DNA from 2 places in the Streptomyces sp. NPDC053048 genome. Region 1 is predicted to be linked to the other one. Evidence: riboswitches for the same ligand, from Rfam matches in the RefSeq annotation. Region 1 holds a riboswitch; the other holds the start of a gene.
The links. Region 1 has a riboswitch for thiamine pyrophosphate ahead of thiO (glycine oxidase ThiO). Riboswitches for the same ligand answer to the same signal wherever they lie in the genome.

Region 1 (7,201 bases):
AGGCCCGGTCGGCGGCGAGCGAAGGGTGCATCACCTTGAGCGCGAGCACCCGGTCGAGGCGGGTGTCCAGGGCACGGTAGACCGTGGCCATGCCGCCCACGGCCACCCGCGCCTCGACGCGGTAGCGGCCGTCGAGCAGGTGATCGACGAGGGGGTCCGGCAGGGTCGTATCCACGGCACACGAGTCTACGAGCCGTGGCGGGCGGCCCGGACGGCGTGCGCCTCGCTCACTCTTTCTATAGCCGAACGGTGACAGGACAGTGCCCGCTGAAGAAGGCCGGAGCCTGTTCAGAAGGCCGGGCGCTCCGGGTCGAGGTGCGCCATGCCCTCCGCGGGGGAGGAAGCCTCGGCGAAGTGGCGGCGCGGGATCCGCCCGGCCCGGTGGGCCAGCCGTCCGGCCTCCACCGCGTGCCGCATGGCCTCCGCCATCAGCACCGGCTCCTGCGCCCGCGTCACCGCCGAGGCGAGCATCACCGCCGCGCACCCCAGCTCCATGGCCAGTGCCGCGTCCGAGGCGGTGCCCGCGCCCGCGTCCAGGATCACCGGGACGCCCGCGCGCTCGGTGATCAGCTGGAAGTTGTGCGGGTTGCGGATGCCGAGCCCTGAGCCGATGGGCGCGCCCAGCGGCATGATCGCCGCACAGCCGACGTCCTCGAGCTTGCGGGCCAGCACCGGGTCGTCGTTGGTGTACGGCAGCACCGTGAAGCCGTCGTCGACCAGGATCTCGGCGGCGTCCAGCAGCTCGATCGGGTCCGGCAGCAGGGTGCGCTCGTCGGCGATCACCTCGAGCTTGACCCAGTCGGTGCCCAGCGCCTCGCGGGCCAGCCGGGCGGTGAGCACCGCCTCGCCCGCGGTGAAGCAGCCCGCCGTGTTCGGCAGCACCCGGATGCCGTGCCTCTCCAGGACGGACAGCACCGAGCCCCGCACGGTGGCGTCCAGGCGGCGCATGGCGACCGTGGTCAGCTCGGTGCCGGAGGCGATCAGGGCCCGCTCGAGCACCTCGAGGCTGGGCGCCCCGCCCGTGCCCATGATCAGCCGGGAGGTGAAGGGGGTGTCGGCGATGGTGAGCAGATCGTCTGCCATCGGAACGATCAGCCCCCCTGGACCGCGGTGAGGACCTCGACCCGGTCGCCGTGGCCGAGCGGGACGAACGGCCACTGGCCGCGCGGCACGACGGCCTCGTTCACGGCCGCCGCGACGCCGCCGCGCGCTGTGGTGAGCGTCGCCACGAGCCCGTCGAGGGTCGTCCCGGCGGGGACGTCGCGATGCTCGCCGTTGACGCTGATGGTGTGGATGATGACATCGCTGCCGGTCATGCGGGCTGCTCCTGGGATGGGGAAACCTCCCACGCCGCTGGGGCCGTGGGGGAGGGGGTGAAGCGTCGGGGAGAGAACGGACGGGCCTCTTCCGGCAGCTGCCCGGTGGTCAGCACCTCGGCCATCACGTCCCCGGTGACGGGGGTGAGCAGCACGCCGTTGCGGTGGTGGCCGGTGGCCGTCAGCAGCCCCGGCAGGGCGGTGGGGCCCAGCAGCGGGGCGTTGTCGGGCGAGCCGGGCCGCAGCCCGGCGCGGGTCTCCACCAGCGGCAGTTCGGTGATGCCGGGGACGAGCTCGTGGGCGTCGCGCAGCAGCTCGTAGACGCCGCCCGCGGTGACGGTGGTGTCCCAGCCGAGCTCTTCGCTGGTGGCGCCGACGACCAGCTCGCCGTTCTCGCGCGGCACCAGGTACACCGGCCCGCCGCGCACCACGGCCCGTACGGTCCGGGAGAGGAAGGGCCGGTAGGCCTCCGGCACGCGCAGCCGCAGGATCTGGCCCTTGACCGGGCGGACCGGCGGCAGGACGTCCTCGGGCAGGCCCGCGAGGCCGCCGCTGAGGCTGCCCGCCGCCAGCACCGTCTGCCCGGCGGCGACGCGGGTGCCGTCGTCCAGTTCGGCGCCCGTGGCGCGGTCGCCGCAGAGCAGGGCGCGCACCACCGACCGGCGGTGGAAGACCACCCCGGCCCGCTCACAGGCCGTCAGCAGGGCGCGGCACAGGCGCCGGGGATCGGTCTGGTGGTCGCCGAGCGCGTGGAGCCCGCCGCGTACGCCCGGCGCCAGCATCGGCTCCAGCCGGCGGCACTCGCGCCCGGACAGCCAGCGCGCCTGAAGGCCGCAGCGCAGCTGCAGCTCGTGCAGCTCGCGCAGGTGCGCCCGGTCGTCGGCGTCGAAGGCGACGGCCAGGGTGCCGCAGGCGCGGTAGCCGGTCTCCTGGCCGCTGGCCTCCTCCAGCTCGGCCGTGAACGCCGGATAGCGGCGCGCGGAGGCGAGGTTGAGGGCGAGCAGCGTCTGCTCGCCGTAGTGCAGTTCGGTGACGGCGGCCAGCATCCCGGCCGCCACCTGCGCCGCGCCGCCGCCGGGCGCGGGGTCGGCGACGGCCGTGCGCAGGCCGCGCTGGGCGGCGCGCCAGGCCGTGACCAGGCCGATGACGCCGCCGCCGATGACCAGGACGTCATGGGTGTGCCGCGCGTGCATGGGCTTCCAGCCCCTCCCTTCGCCGGCATGACCCGGATCAGGTTCGTACGGTCGGAGGCCGTCCAGCCTCCCTCTCAGCCCGGTGCGTCCGGGCTCCCGCGAGTGCTTGCAGCGGCCACCCTAGTACGCGCCGCGCGGGGCCCGGAAGGGCGGGCCACGCGCCGTCGGCGGGCTTCCGGCCCTCAAACATCGTGACGCTGTGTCAGAGGTCTCGTCACCCGTTGCTCCGGACCGGGTGCGCCGCCGTCCTACAGTTGATCGTGTGAGCGAGCAGACGAACACCTCCAGTGACCGGCGCGTCGTCATCGTCGGCGCGGGCATGGCCGGGGTGCAGACCGCCGTCGCCCTGCGCGAGCAGGGCTGGGACGGCGCGATCTCCCTGCTGGGCGCCGAGCCCCATCCGCCCTACGACCGTCCCCCGCTGTCCAAGTCCGTCCTCCTCGGCAAGGCCGAGGGATCCGCCTTCGAGGTGGACTTCGGCTCGCTGGGCATCGACCTCGAGCTCGGCCGGGAGGCCACCGGCCTGCGGGCGGACGAGCACGTGCTGGAGACCACGCGGGGGCCCGTGCCCTACGACGTGCTGGTCGTCGCCACCGGCGCCGACCCGATCGCGCTGCCCGGCAGCGAGCACGTGCGCGGCGTCCACGTCCTGCGCACCCTGGACGACGTGGAGGGGCTGCGGCCGGTCCTCGCCGGCCGGCACGACGTCGTCGCGGTCGGGGCCGGCTGGATCGGCGCCGAGTTCGCGACCGCCGCGCGCGAGGCCGGCTGCCGGGTGACCGTGGTCGAGGCCGCGGACCGGCCGCTGGCCGGCGCCATGCCGGCCGAGGTCGCCGCCCACATGGTCGACTGGTACGCCCACAGCGGCGCCCGGCTGGTGACCGGCGCCCGGGTGGCGTCCGTGGAGGAGGGCGCGGTCGTGCTCGACGACGGCACCCGCCTGGCCGCGGACGCGGTGGTCGTCGGCATCGGCGCCCGGCCCGCCACGGGCTGGCTGGCCGGCTCCGGCATCGAGCTCGCGGCGGATCGTTCCGTCGTCACCGACGACCGGCTGCGCACCTCCCTGCCGGACGTCTACGCCGTCGGCGACTGCGCCTCCTTCCCGTCCGCCCGCTACGGCGAGCGGCTGCTGGTCCACCACTGGGACAACGCCCTGCAGGGCCCGCGGACCGTCGCCGCGAACATCGTCCACGGGCCCGCCGAGGGGCCGGTCTACGACCCGGTGCCCTACTTCTGGTCCGAGCAGTTCGGGCGCTTCGTGCAGTACGCCGGGCACCACTCGGGCGCCGACGAGCTGGTCTGGCGCGGTGACCCCACCGGGGCCGCGTGGACGGTGTGCTGGCTGCGCTCGGGTGTCCTGGTGGCCCTGCTGGCCGTCGGCCGGCCGCGGGATCTGGCGCAGGGCCGCAAGCTCATCGAGAAGGGCGCCGCGCTGGACCGCTCGAAGGCCGCCGACGCCTCCGTCCCGCTGAAGGCCGCCGCCCTCTGAGGGCCGGTGGGGTGACCTCGGGGGCGGTTCCCGGACCGGCTCGGGTCAACCCGGCTACCGACTGTCAGTCCCGGATGGCAGGCTTGTCCCGTGACCGAGATTGACGCAAAGACCGATGCTCTCGTCCCCGCCTGGCTCAACCTGCCCGACATCGCCGAAAAGCTCGATGTCGAGGTGACGCGCGTCCGGCAGCTGGTCAAGGAGGGCCAGCTGATCGCCGTGCGCCGTGGCGAGAACCGAGTGCTCATGGTGCCCGCCGACTTCATCGGCGAGGGAAAGGTCGTCAAGGGCCTCGCCGGGACCTTGACGCTGCTGAGGGACGACGGCTTCAGCGACGAGGAGATGCTGGAGTGGCTCTTCACCCCGGACCCGACCCTGCCCGGTACCCCCGCGCAGGCGCTGCGCGAGAATCGCGGCACGGAGGTGAAGCGCCGGGCCCAGGCGCTGGCCGTCTGATGAGGCCGCCGGGGCGCTGATGCCCCGGGAAGCAACGCAGAACACCGTCCGGTGCACGGGCCGGGGCAGCTTCGCCCCGGCCCGTGCACCGCCGACCCGGGGGAGAACACCCGATGTCCGTCACCGCGCGCGAGCGGCTCGCCGACGCCCGGCTGTACCTGTGCACCGACGCCCGCAAGCGCCAGGGCGACCTGCCGGAGTTCCTGGACGCGGTGCTCTCGTCCGGAGTGGACATCGTCCAGCTGCGCGACAAGGGCATGGAGGCGGGGGAGGAGCTGGAGCACCTGGCCGTCTTCGCCGAGGCCGCCCGCCGGCACGGCCGGCTGCTGGCGGTCAACGACCGCGCCGACGTCGCGCACGCCGCCGGCTCCGACGTGCTGCACCTGGGCCAGGGCGACCTGCCGGTGCCCGCCGCCCGCGCGATCCTCGGCGAGGACGTGCTGATCGGCCGCTCCACGCACGCGGAGGCGGAGGTCGACGCCGCCGTCGCCGAGCCCGGCGTGGACTACTTCTGCACCGGCCCCTGCTGGCCGACCCCCACCAAGCCGGGCCGGCACGCCCCGGGGCTGTCCCTGGTGCGCTACGCCGCGTCGCTGGAGCCCGTCCGGCCCTGGTTCGCCATCGGCGGGATCGACGAGGGCAATCTGGACGAGGTGCTCGCCGCGGGCGCCCGGCGGATCGTCGTGGTGCGCGCCATCACCGAGGCCGACGACCCCGGCAAGGCCACCGCGCGCCTGGCCGAGCGGATCCGCTCCGTCGCGCTCTAGGGCCCCGTTCCGCCGCGCTCCGGCGCCCGTCCGGAGCCGCCGCCTGTCCAAGGAGTGGGACGGTGGGTGGACAGTTGCCCGGCGAACAGGACATTTCGCCGTTCCGGTTGGGGGGTCCGCGAAGCCGCTGGTTAACTTGCCGGTATGGCCCTTGGCACTGCCTCCACCAGGACAGACCACGCCCGCACCGTGCGTGAACTGCTCGCCTCCGGCGAGCGTTCGTACTCCTTCGAGTTCGCCGCCCCGAGGACGGAGAAGGGCGAGCGGACGCTGTGGAACGCCATCCGGCGCATCGAAGCCGTCGGACCCACCTTCGTCTCCGTCACCTACGGCGCCGGCGGCTCCTCCCGCGAGGGCACCGTCCGGGCGACCGAACGCATCGCGACGGACACCACCCTGACCCCGGTCGCCCACTTGACGGCGGTCAACCACTCCGTGGCCGAGCTGCGCAACGTCATCGGCCAGTACGCGGACGTCGGCATCCGCAACATGCTCGCCCTGCGCGGCGATCCGCCCGGCGACCCGATGGGCGAGTGGGTGCGCCACCCCGACGGGGTGCGCTACGCGGCGGACCTGGTGCGGCTCATCAAGGAGTCGGGCGACTTCTGCGTGGGCGTCGCGGCCTTCCCCGAGATGCACCCGCGCTCCACCGACTGGGAGACCGACATCGGGCACTTCGTCGACAAGTGCCGGGCGGGCGCGGACTTCGCGATCACCCAGATGTTCTTCTATCCCGAGGACTATCTCCGGCTGCGCGACCGGGTCGCGGCCGCGGGTTGTGACACTCCGATCATTCCGGAAATCATGCCGGTCACCAACGTGCGACAAATTGAACGATTCGCACAGCTCAGTAACGCGGCGTTCCCCCCGGACCTGGCGGAGAGGATCCTCGCGGTGAAGGATGACACGGCCGCTGTACGCTCGATCGGGATCGAGTACGCGACGGATCTGTGTGCCCGGTTGATGGCCGAGGAGATTCCCGGGTTGCACTTCATTACCCTGAACCACTCCACGGCCACGTTGGAGATCTACGAGAACCTGGGGCTGCACCAGCGGTCCTGAAACGGCCGGCCGGCGGACGGGCGGCCGAACGAGAGGGGCGTTAATGGGCTGGACGGTCCTCTACATCGCGTTCGGCGTCGTCGCGCTCTGGCTGCTCGGCGAGGTGCTGCTGCAGTACAAGGCCCGGCTGCGCTGGCGGCTCCTGGCGTTCGCCGGCTTCCTCGGCGTGGTCGCCGGAGTCGTCGTGCCGTCCGTGGCCGTCATCGTCGTGGGCGCCGTGGCCTTCGCCGTCGGCCAGACGTTCGTCACGCTGTCCTTCCGGCGCGGCTTCTCGCGCGGCTGGGCCGTCCGCCGCAAGGACGAGGAGACCGGCGGCACCGGCGGCCCGAGGAACACGGCGAAGGGCAAGGACGCCAAGGACGCCCCCGCCGGCAAGCCGCGCTCCGGCCGCCGCCGTGCCGCCGGCCGCCCGGCGTCCTCCGCCGCCGCGGCGCCGAAGCCCGCCCCCGCTCCCGCTCCCGACGTGACGCTCCCCGCCTCCGGCCCGGACGCCCTCGCCCCCCTGCAGGGCATCGACACGGCCGCGACCGAGCTCATGCCCACCGTGCCCCAGCAGCCCACCGCCGAGCAGCCCCACACCGGCTACGACCCGGCCGGCGGCTCCGACGACAACGTCTTCGGGCAGTACGACGGCTACGGCGGCCAGCAGCACCAGGCCGCCCCCGCCCAGGGCGGCTACGGGGGCCAGTACGACTACGGCCAGGGCCAGTACGCCTCCTACTCCGACCCGTACATCGGCAACCGCCCGCAGTCCTACGAGCAGTACGACCAGTACGGGCAGCCGCAGGCCTACCCCCAGCAGCAGTACGGCACCGACACCGGCGCCCAGCCCGGTACGGGCGGGGTCTACACGCCGCAGTACGACATCGACACCCCGCCCGGTGGTGTGTGGGTGCCGCAGCAGCGCGACAACGACAC
Region 2 (7,201 bases), on a different contig from region 1:
CCTATGATGGGCGCACGACACCACGGACCGCCATCGACCAGGCAAGGTCCACAAGGTGCACGGCGGCGCGATGGTGGAGGGGTCGATGACTCAGGGGGCCGGGCAGGGACCTGCGGCACGGACCACGGCGGCGATGCAGCCCTTCCCCGGGTACGCCGCCCACCCGCCCATGCCCGGATACGGGCACGCGGCGCCCGTCCAGGCCGCTCCGGAGTATCCGGAGTACCCCCAGGGGTACACCCCCACCGCACGCGATCTGCCGGTCATCGGCGCGGGCGCCCCCCAGGACGTCCCCACCGTCGAGCTGACCCCGATCGCCCCTCCGCAGCCCCAGCACCAGCCGCAGCACCCGCCGGTGCCCGCCGGCCGCGGGCCGCTGTACGTGGTCGGCGACGTGCACGGCTACCTCGACGAGCTGTACGAGGCGCTGGCCGCCCAGGGCCTCATCGACGCGCACGGCCACTGGGCCGCGGGCAACGCCCGGCTCTGGTTCCTCGGCGACTTCACCGACCGCGGGCCGGACGGGGTGGGCGTCATCGACCTCGTCATGCGGCTGTCCGCCGAGGCCGCCGCCGCCGGCGGCTACTGCAAGGCCCTCATGGGCAACCACGAGCTGCTGCTGATCGGCGCCAAGCGGTTCGCCGACACGCCCGTGAACTCCGGCGCCGGCACCGCCTCCTTCCAGGCCGCCTGGCTGCTCAACGGCGGCCAGCGCACCGACATGGAGCGCCTGGAGGACCACCACCTGCAGTGGATGTCGCGCCTGGACGCGATCGCCGAGGAGGACGGGCACCTGCTGGTGCACTCCGACACCACCGCCTACCTGGAGTTCGGCGACTCCATCGAGGACGTCAACGACGCGATCACCGAGGCCCTGCAGCGCAACGACCCCGACGAGGTCTGGGACCTGTTCCGCAAGTTCACCAAGCGGTTCGCCTTCCGCGACGAGGACGCCGGCCCGATGGCCGTGCGGGAGCTGCTGCAGACCTACGGCGGCAGCCGCATCGTGCACGGCCACAGCCCCATCCCCTACCTCCTGGGCGAGGTCGGTACCGAGGACGCGGACGGCGAGGACGGCACTCCGCTGGTCGAGGGACCGCACCTGTACGCCGACGGGCTCGCGCTGGCCATGGACGGCGGCGTCACAATGGCCGGAAAACTGCTGGTGGTGCAACTTCCGCTGGCAGGCTGAGGGTTCAGCCGCCCGATGCACGGGCAGGTGCTGAGTTCCACCACAGCGGGGTAATTCGGGAAACCGGCTGTCACCCCGCGCCGGTGCGGCTCTACCATCGGCTTATCCGTAGCAGGCTCTCCTCCGTTTCCGCCCACTGCCCGGTACAAGCCGGCATCAAGGCCCTACGGAGCATCGGGGGATGCACATGAACAGCGTTCCGCACCTGCTGGCCGAGGACCGCCCGGAATTCGAGCGGATTCTCGACCAGGCGCTGCGTACCGCGAAACATGACCCGGAACTCGCCGTGCCGCCAGGACATCGGCTGCAGACCGAACAGCTGCGCGCCATGGCGATCAGCGCCATGTCCGCCATCTCCGCCTGCGCGATGGCGGAATACCAGGAATTCCTCGGGGCGCGCGAGGCACTGCGCGCCCGCTCGGCCGCCGCCCGGCCGCAGCCTGCGGGTTCCGTGGCCGCCCGCCCGGACGAGACCGGCCCGCCCTCCCCCGTCACCGCGCCCGCCGACGTCCCCGAGGACGAGGGCGCGGGGGCCGGCGCCGTCATCGCCGTCCTCGCCCCCGTCCTGGCCGGGATCGCCGCGTTCCTCTTCCTGCTGATCGGCTACGTCATGCGGACGGTCGGGGCGGGCGAGTCCGTCGCCCGCCCGATGATCACGGTCGGCTGGTGGTTCGGCGCCTTCACCGTCGCCGGGGTGCTCGTCGCGATGTCGGGAATGCTGCGCACGGCGCTGCGCAACGGTCAGCGGGCGGAGGAGGCCCCGCCGCGCGACGAGCTCACCGAGGAGGCCGAGCGGGCCCACGAGGCCTGGCGACGGGCGCTGCTGGCGCGCGGCATCCTGCCCTTCCTCCGCGAGGTCCTGGCCAAGACGCCCCCCGCGCCCCGCCGCCCCCGCTCCCCCAGGAACCACACGGGCCCCAGCCGCACACCGCACCTCGGGTACTCCCGCCCCGGCTTCTCCAGCCCCGACACCAAGCCGTCCGCCCCCAGCCGCAGCGCCTGGCCCGGCCCGGACCTCACCGGCCCCGACACCGCCGGACCGGACCGCAGGGCGGGCGACTAGGGCGAGCGACCAGGGCGAACGGGCGCCAAGACCACCCGGACGTCGCCGGGCCAGGACGTCGCGGGGCCCGGAGCCGTCCCCCTCTCCACGGCTCCGGGCCCTGGCCCAACCGGGTCCGGGCCCCGGCCCGGCCGGCTACTCCGCGATCGGCAGGTAGACGCGGTTGCCCGCGGCCGCGAACTCCTTGGACTTCTGGGCCATCCCGGCCGCCGCGTCCGCGTCCACCGCCAGGTCACCGCCGTGCTCACGACGGATGTCCTGCGAGATCTTCATCGAACAGAACTTCGGGCCGCACATCGAGCAGAAGTGCGCCGTCTTCGCCGGCTCCGCCGGCAGCGTCTCGTCGTGGAAGGCGCGCGCGGTGTCCGGGTCGAGCGCCAGGTTGAACTGGTCCTCCCAGCGGAACTCGAACCGCGCGTCGGACAGCGCGTCGTCCCACTCCTGCGCCCCCGGGTGCCCCTTGGCGAGATCCGCCGCATGGGCCGCGATCTTGTAGGTGATGACGCCGGTCTTCACGTCGTCGCGGTCCGGCAGGCCCAGGTGCTCCTTGGGCGTGACGTAGCAGAGCATCGCCGTGCCCCACCAGGCGATCATCGCCGCGCCGATGCCGGAGGTGATGTGGTCGTACGCCGGCGCGACGTCCGTCGTCAGGGGTCCGAGCGTGTAGAACGGCGCCTCCTCGCAGATCTCCTGCTGGAGGTCCACGTTCTCCTTGATCTTGTGCATCGGGACGTGCCCCGGGCCCTCGATCATCGTCTGCACGTTGTGCCGCTTGGCGATCCGGTTGAGCTCGCCCAGCGTGCGCAGCTCGGCGAACTGCGCCTCGTCGTTGGCGTCCGCGATCGAGCCGGGGCGCAGCCCGTCGCCGAGCGAGTACGTCACGTCGTAGGCGGCGAGGATCTCGCAGAGCTCCTCGAAGTTGGTGTAGAGGAAGTTCTCCTTGTGGTGCGCCAGGCACCACGCGGCCATGATCGACCCGCCGCGGGAGACGATGCCGGTCTTGCGGCGCGCGGTCAGCGGTACGTACGGCAGGAGCACGCCCGCGTGCACCGTCATGTAGTCGACGCCCTGCTCGGCCTGCTCGACGACCGTGTCCTTGTAGATCTCCCAGGTGAGCTCCTCGGCCTTGCCGTCGACCTTCTCGAGGGCCTGGTAGAGGGGCACGGTGCCGATCGGCACGGGGGAGTTGCGCAGCACCCACTCGCGCGTGGTGTGGATGTTGCGGCCGGTGGAGAGGTCCATGACCGTGTCGGCGCCCCAGCGGGTCGCCCAGGTCATCTTCTCCACCTCCTCCTCGATGGAGGAGGTGACGGCGGAGTTGCCGATGTTGGCGTTCACCTTGACCAGGAACTTCTTGCCGATGATCATCGGCTCGATCTCCGGGTGGTTGACGTTCGCCGGCAGCACGGCGCGGCCGGCCGCGATCTCCTCGCGGACGGTCTCGGGAGAGACGTTCTCCCGGAGGGCCACGTACTCCATCTCCGCGGTGATCTCACCGCGGCGCGCGTACGCGAGCTGGGTCACCGCGGCGCCGTCCCGGCCCCGGCGGGGCAGGCGCGGGCGGCCCGGGAAGACCGCGTCGAGGTTCTTCAGCCCGCCGCGCGGCGAGGTGTGCTTGATGCCGTCGTCCTCCGGGCGCATGGGGCGCCCGGCGTACTCCTCCGTGTCGCCGCGGCCGATGATCCAGTTCTCCCGGAGCGGCGCCAGGCCGCGCCGGACGTCCGTCTCGATCGCCGCGTCGGTGTACGGGCCGGAGGTGTCGTACAGCCGTACGTCCCGTCCGTTGGTGAGGTGCACCCGTCGCACCGGAACCCGCAGGTCCGGCCGCGAACCCGTCACATAGTCCTTGTGCCAGCCGATCCGCTCGGCGGATCCGTCGGCAGACATGCGTGCATCCTGCGAGGTCATGAGACCAGTAACTCCCTACGCCGGCATTACCCGGTACCAGGTTCGGCGGTCGGCGCAGCGGTGTCCGTACGTCGATCCGTACGGAGTTCAGCGCCCTCTCAGCCCGGTGCTCCGAGCTCCCGCGATTGCAAAGGTGGCACCACGCTAGCGCCTTCCCCGGCGGAAGGACCAGTGGGGCTTGCGATGATGCCCGGGTGACAAGCACCAACCACTCCCCCCACGGTCACTCGCACGGCCATTCGCACAGCCATGGCCCACCGACCCCGGTTTCGTCGCATTTGCGCAAGGTGATCGCGGCCGTTCTCATCCCGTTCGCTGCCGCGGTCGTGACGGGCCTGATCGTCCTCTGGCCGGGTGGCGCCCCACCGCACCCGCACAGCGGACTGGGCCTCGACCAGCAGACCGAGTCGGGACGGGTCGTCAAGCTCGAGGAGCAGGACTGCCCCAAGGGCGGCGGCCTGACGCCGCCACCGTCGCAACAGCAACAACAGGGGGCACCTCCTCCCCCCAGGGGCACGTGCGAGAAGGCGACCCTCGAAGTGACCTCGGGCAAGGACAAGGGGCATACGTTCACGGAGATCGTGCAGCCGGACGCCTCGCGCCGCTACGACGTGGGCCAGGAGGTCGTGCTCGCCTACGCGCCGAAGGCGCCGGAGAACCTGCGCTATTCGGTCACCGACGTGAACCGGACACTCCCCATGGCGCTGCTCGCCGGCATCTTCGCGCTCGCGGTGGTGCTCGTGGGACGGCTGCGCGGGATATTCGCGCTCGTGGCGCTGGTGATCAGCTTCGGCGTCCTGACGATGTTCATCCTGCCGGCCATCCTGCAGGGCTCCGAGCCCCTGCTGGTCGCGGTGATCGGCGGCAGCGCGATCATGCTGATCGCGCTGTACATGTGTCATGGCCTCAACGCCCGGACGTCCGTGGCGGTGCTCGGCACCCTGACGTCCCTGCTGGTCATCGGCCTGCTGGGGTCGTTCTTCATCGACTGGGCCCATCTGACGGGCAATACCGACGACCAGACCGGCCTGGTGCACGGCCTGTATCCGCAGATCGAGATCCGTGGTCTGCTGCTGGCCGGGATCATCATCGGCTCCCTGGGCGTGCTGGACGACGTCACGGTCACCCAGACCTCGGCGGTGTGGGAACTGAAGGAGGCGGATCCCACCGCGAATTGGCGCAAACTGTACGGCTCGGCCATGCGCATCGGGCGGGACCACATCGCCTCCGTGGTCAATACGCTGGTACTGGCGTACGCGGGCGCCTCCCTGCCGCTGCTGCTGTTGTTCTCGATCGCGGACAGCGGGGTGGGCACGGTGGCGACGAGCGAGATCGTCGCCGAGGAGATCGTCCGCACGTTGGTGGGCAGCATCGGCCTGGTGGCCTCGGTACCGGTGACGACCGTGCTGGCGGCGCTCGTTGTCAGTGCCGACCGGCACACTGCGGGCAAGGGTCGGGGGCGGTCGCGCGGCGGCAGGCGTCGGCGCGCGAAGTGAGCTGACGGCAGGCTGCCGGTGGTCGGTGGGGGGCCACCGGTGGTCGGCCCGGGAACGGCAGCGTGGGGAGCGGCAGCGGCGGCGATGGTCCGGAGATCCCTCCGGCCACCGGCGTCCGCGCCCCGGGGTGCGGCACCGCGCGCCGGGCGGGTGCCGGTCGAGTGGATCGGGCAGGACGGCGGGGTTCCGGGCCGGGCGGCCCGTTAACCGGCGTTCTGACCCTCCGGGTTGCCGGCGAGGATGCTGTCGAGCGCCGCAGCGAGCTCGTAGTCGAAGTCGGCGACCGTGCGCTCCTCCCCGAGCGGGGCCACGCGGTCGGTGCGGTCGAGGAAGGCCACCAGTGGCGCCGCGCCCGCCCGGAACAGCGCGCCCTCCCCGCCCACTTGCAGCCGGATGAAGACGTCCGACAGGTGCTGGGAGGAGGCGGGGGCGATGTGCACATCGCCCTCGCCGGAGGGCTGGCTCAGCCCGTCGAGCAGCAGCTCCCGGGCGAAGGCCCAGGTGACCGGGGCATCGCCGGGGAGGTGGAAGGTGAACTTCACCGCGTACGGGTCGCTGCTGTCGTAGCCCAGCTCCACCGGGATCCGGAAGGACAGCTCCTCGGAGACGAGGAACGTCATGACCACTTCTGCCTGAACTGTGTCGCGCATCGCCCAATGCCCCGTCTTCGTCGGTTTGGCAGGGATTGAAGCCTGATGGCCCCAATGACGCCATAGTCTGACAAGAACGCCCAGTGGATCACAAGGAGTGATTTTCCAGTTACTCATGGAGACCGAGGGTGAGCATACGAGCTCTCCGACTCTGGAGCGTAGCGACTCGACTACTGGGCGGAGTCGTAACGGGGGATTTGCTGGCACGGAACGGCCGAGAACTGGCCAAAGTGGCCCGAGGGCACACGGATTACCGTTTGGGTCCACGGGTCGGGCGTTCACGTTGACGGAGAGATGTTGACGGGAGAGATAACTCCCCGCCTTCCGCTTCGTTGAGTTGGTGCGAGCGGACACCGGCCGACGGCGTGGGCGACGCTGCCTGCCGGTGAGGACGTTTCCGGGCGGTACGTCACGTCCGGGCCCGGCCGGCCCTTACCAGTCGCCCCTCGACGACGAGGACGACGTGAACTTCTTGACGACGAAGATCAGGCCACCGACGAGCGCGACCAGCAGCAGTGCCTTGAAGAGCAGGCTGATGACAAAGCCGAGCACACTCATGATCAGGCTGCCGAACACCAACAGAACGAGCACCGGCACGGCGATCCACTTCACCCACCACGGCATCCCGTCGAATATCCCCTTCTCAGCCATGCCGACCCCTGCTCTCCGCTTCGCGCGGGATTTTCCGCGCACTCGTCACATCGCGGCCGGTAGGAGATCACGAGCGAATACCGCCGCCGCGTGAAGATCCCCGGCCGCCCGGAGCGAAATGCTCCGGCCTGCATTCGATGCTAGGGCGGGCGGGTGGCCCGACGGGGCCCGCACAGCCCCCGTCCTCCCCTGAACCTCCCCCTACGGGATGCCGGGGACGCGGCGAGGCGGCACCCCCGGA

Region 2: another riboswitch for thiamine pyrophosphate. It lies ahead of thiC (phosphomethylpyrimidine synthase ThiC); the one in region 1 lies ahead of thiO (glycine oxidase ThiO).

The regions. Positions count from the first base shown of each region.
Region 1 is NZ_JBITZS010000001.1:794,479-801,679, forward strand. Features, by position in the region: gene pknB (Stk1 family PASTA domain-containing Ser/Thr kinase) at 1-175, opposite strand, end outside; gene ACIG36_RS03890 (thiazole synthase) at 289-1,083, opposite strand; gene thiS (sulfur carrier protein ThiS) at 1,092-1,316, opposite strand; gene thiO (glycine oxidase ThiO) at 1,313-2,509, opposite strand; TPP riboswitch at 2,507-2,619, opposite strand; gene ACIG36_RS03905 (NAD(P)/FAD-dependent oxidoreductase) at 2,772-3,998, shown strand; gene ACIG36_RS03910 (Rv2175c family DNA-binding protein) at 4,089-4,454, shown strand; gene thiE (thiamine phosphate synthase) at 4,568-5,221, shown strand; gene metF (methylenetetrahydrofolate reductase [NAD(P)H]) at 5,366-6,283, shown strand; gene ACIG36_RS03925 (hypothetical protein) at 6,327-7,201, shown strand, end outside.
Region 2 is NZ_JBITZS010000007.1:417,267-424,467, forward strand. Features, by position in the region: gene ACIG36_RS21260 (metallophosphoesterase family protein) at 71-1,192, shown strand; gene ACIG36_RS21265 (hypothetical protein) at 1,380-2,255, shown strand; gene thiC (phosphomethylpyrimidine synthase ThiC) at 2,391-4,163, opposite strand; TPP riboswitch at 4,159-4,296, opposite strand; gene ACIG36_RS21275 (YibE/F family protein) at 4,358-5,659, shown strand; gene ACIG36_RS21280 (SsgA family sporulation/cell division regulator) at 5,863-6,309, opposite strand; gene ACIG36_RS21285 (DUF5326 family protein) at 6,742-6,960, opposite strand.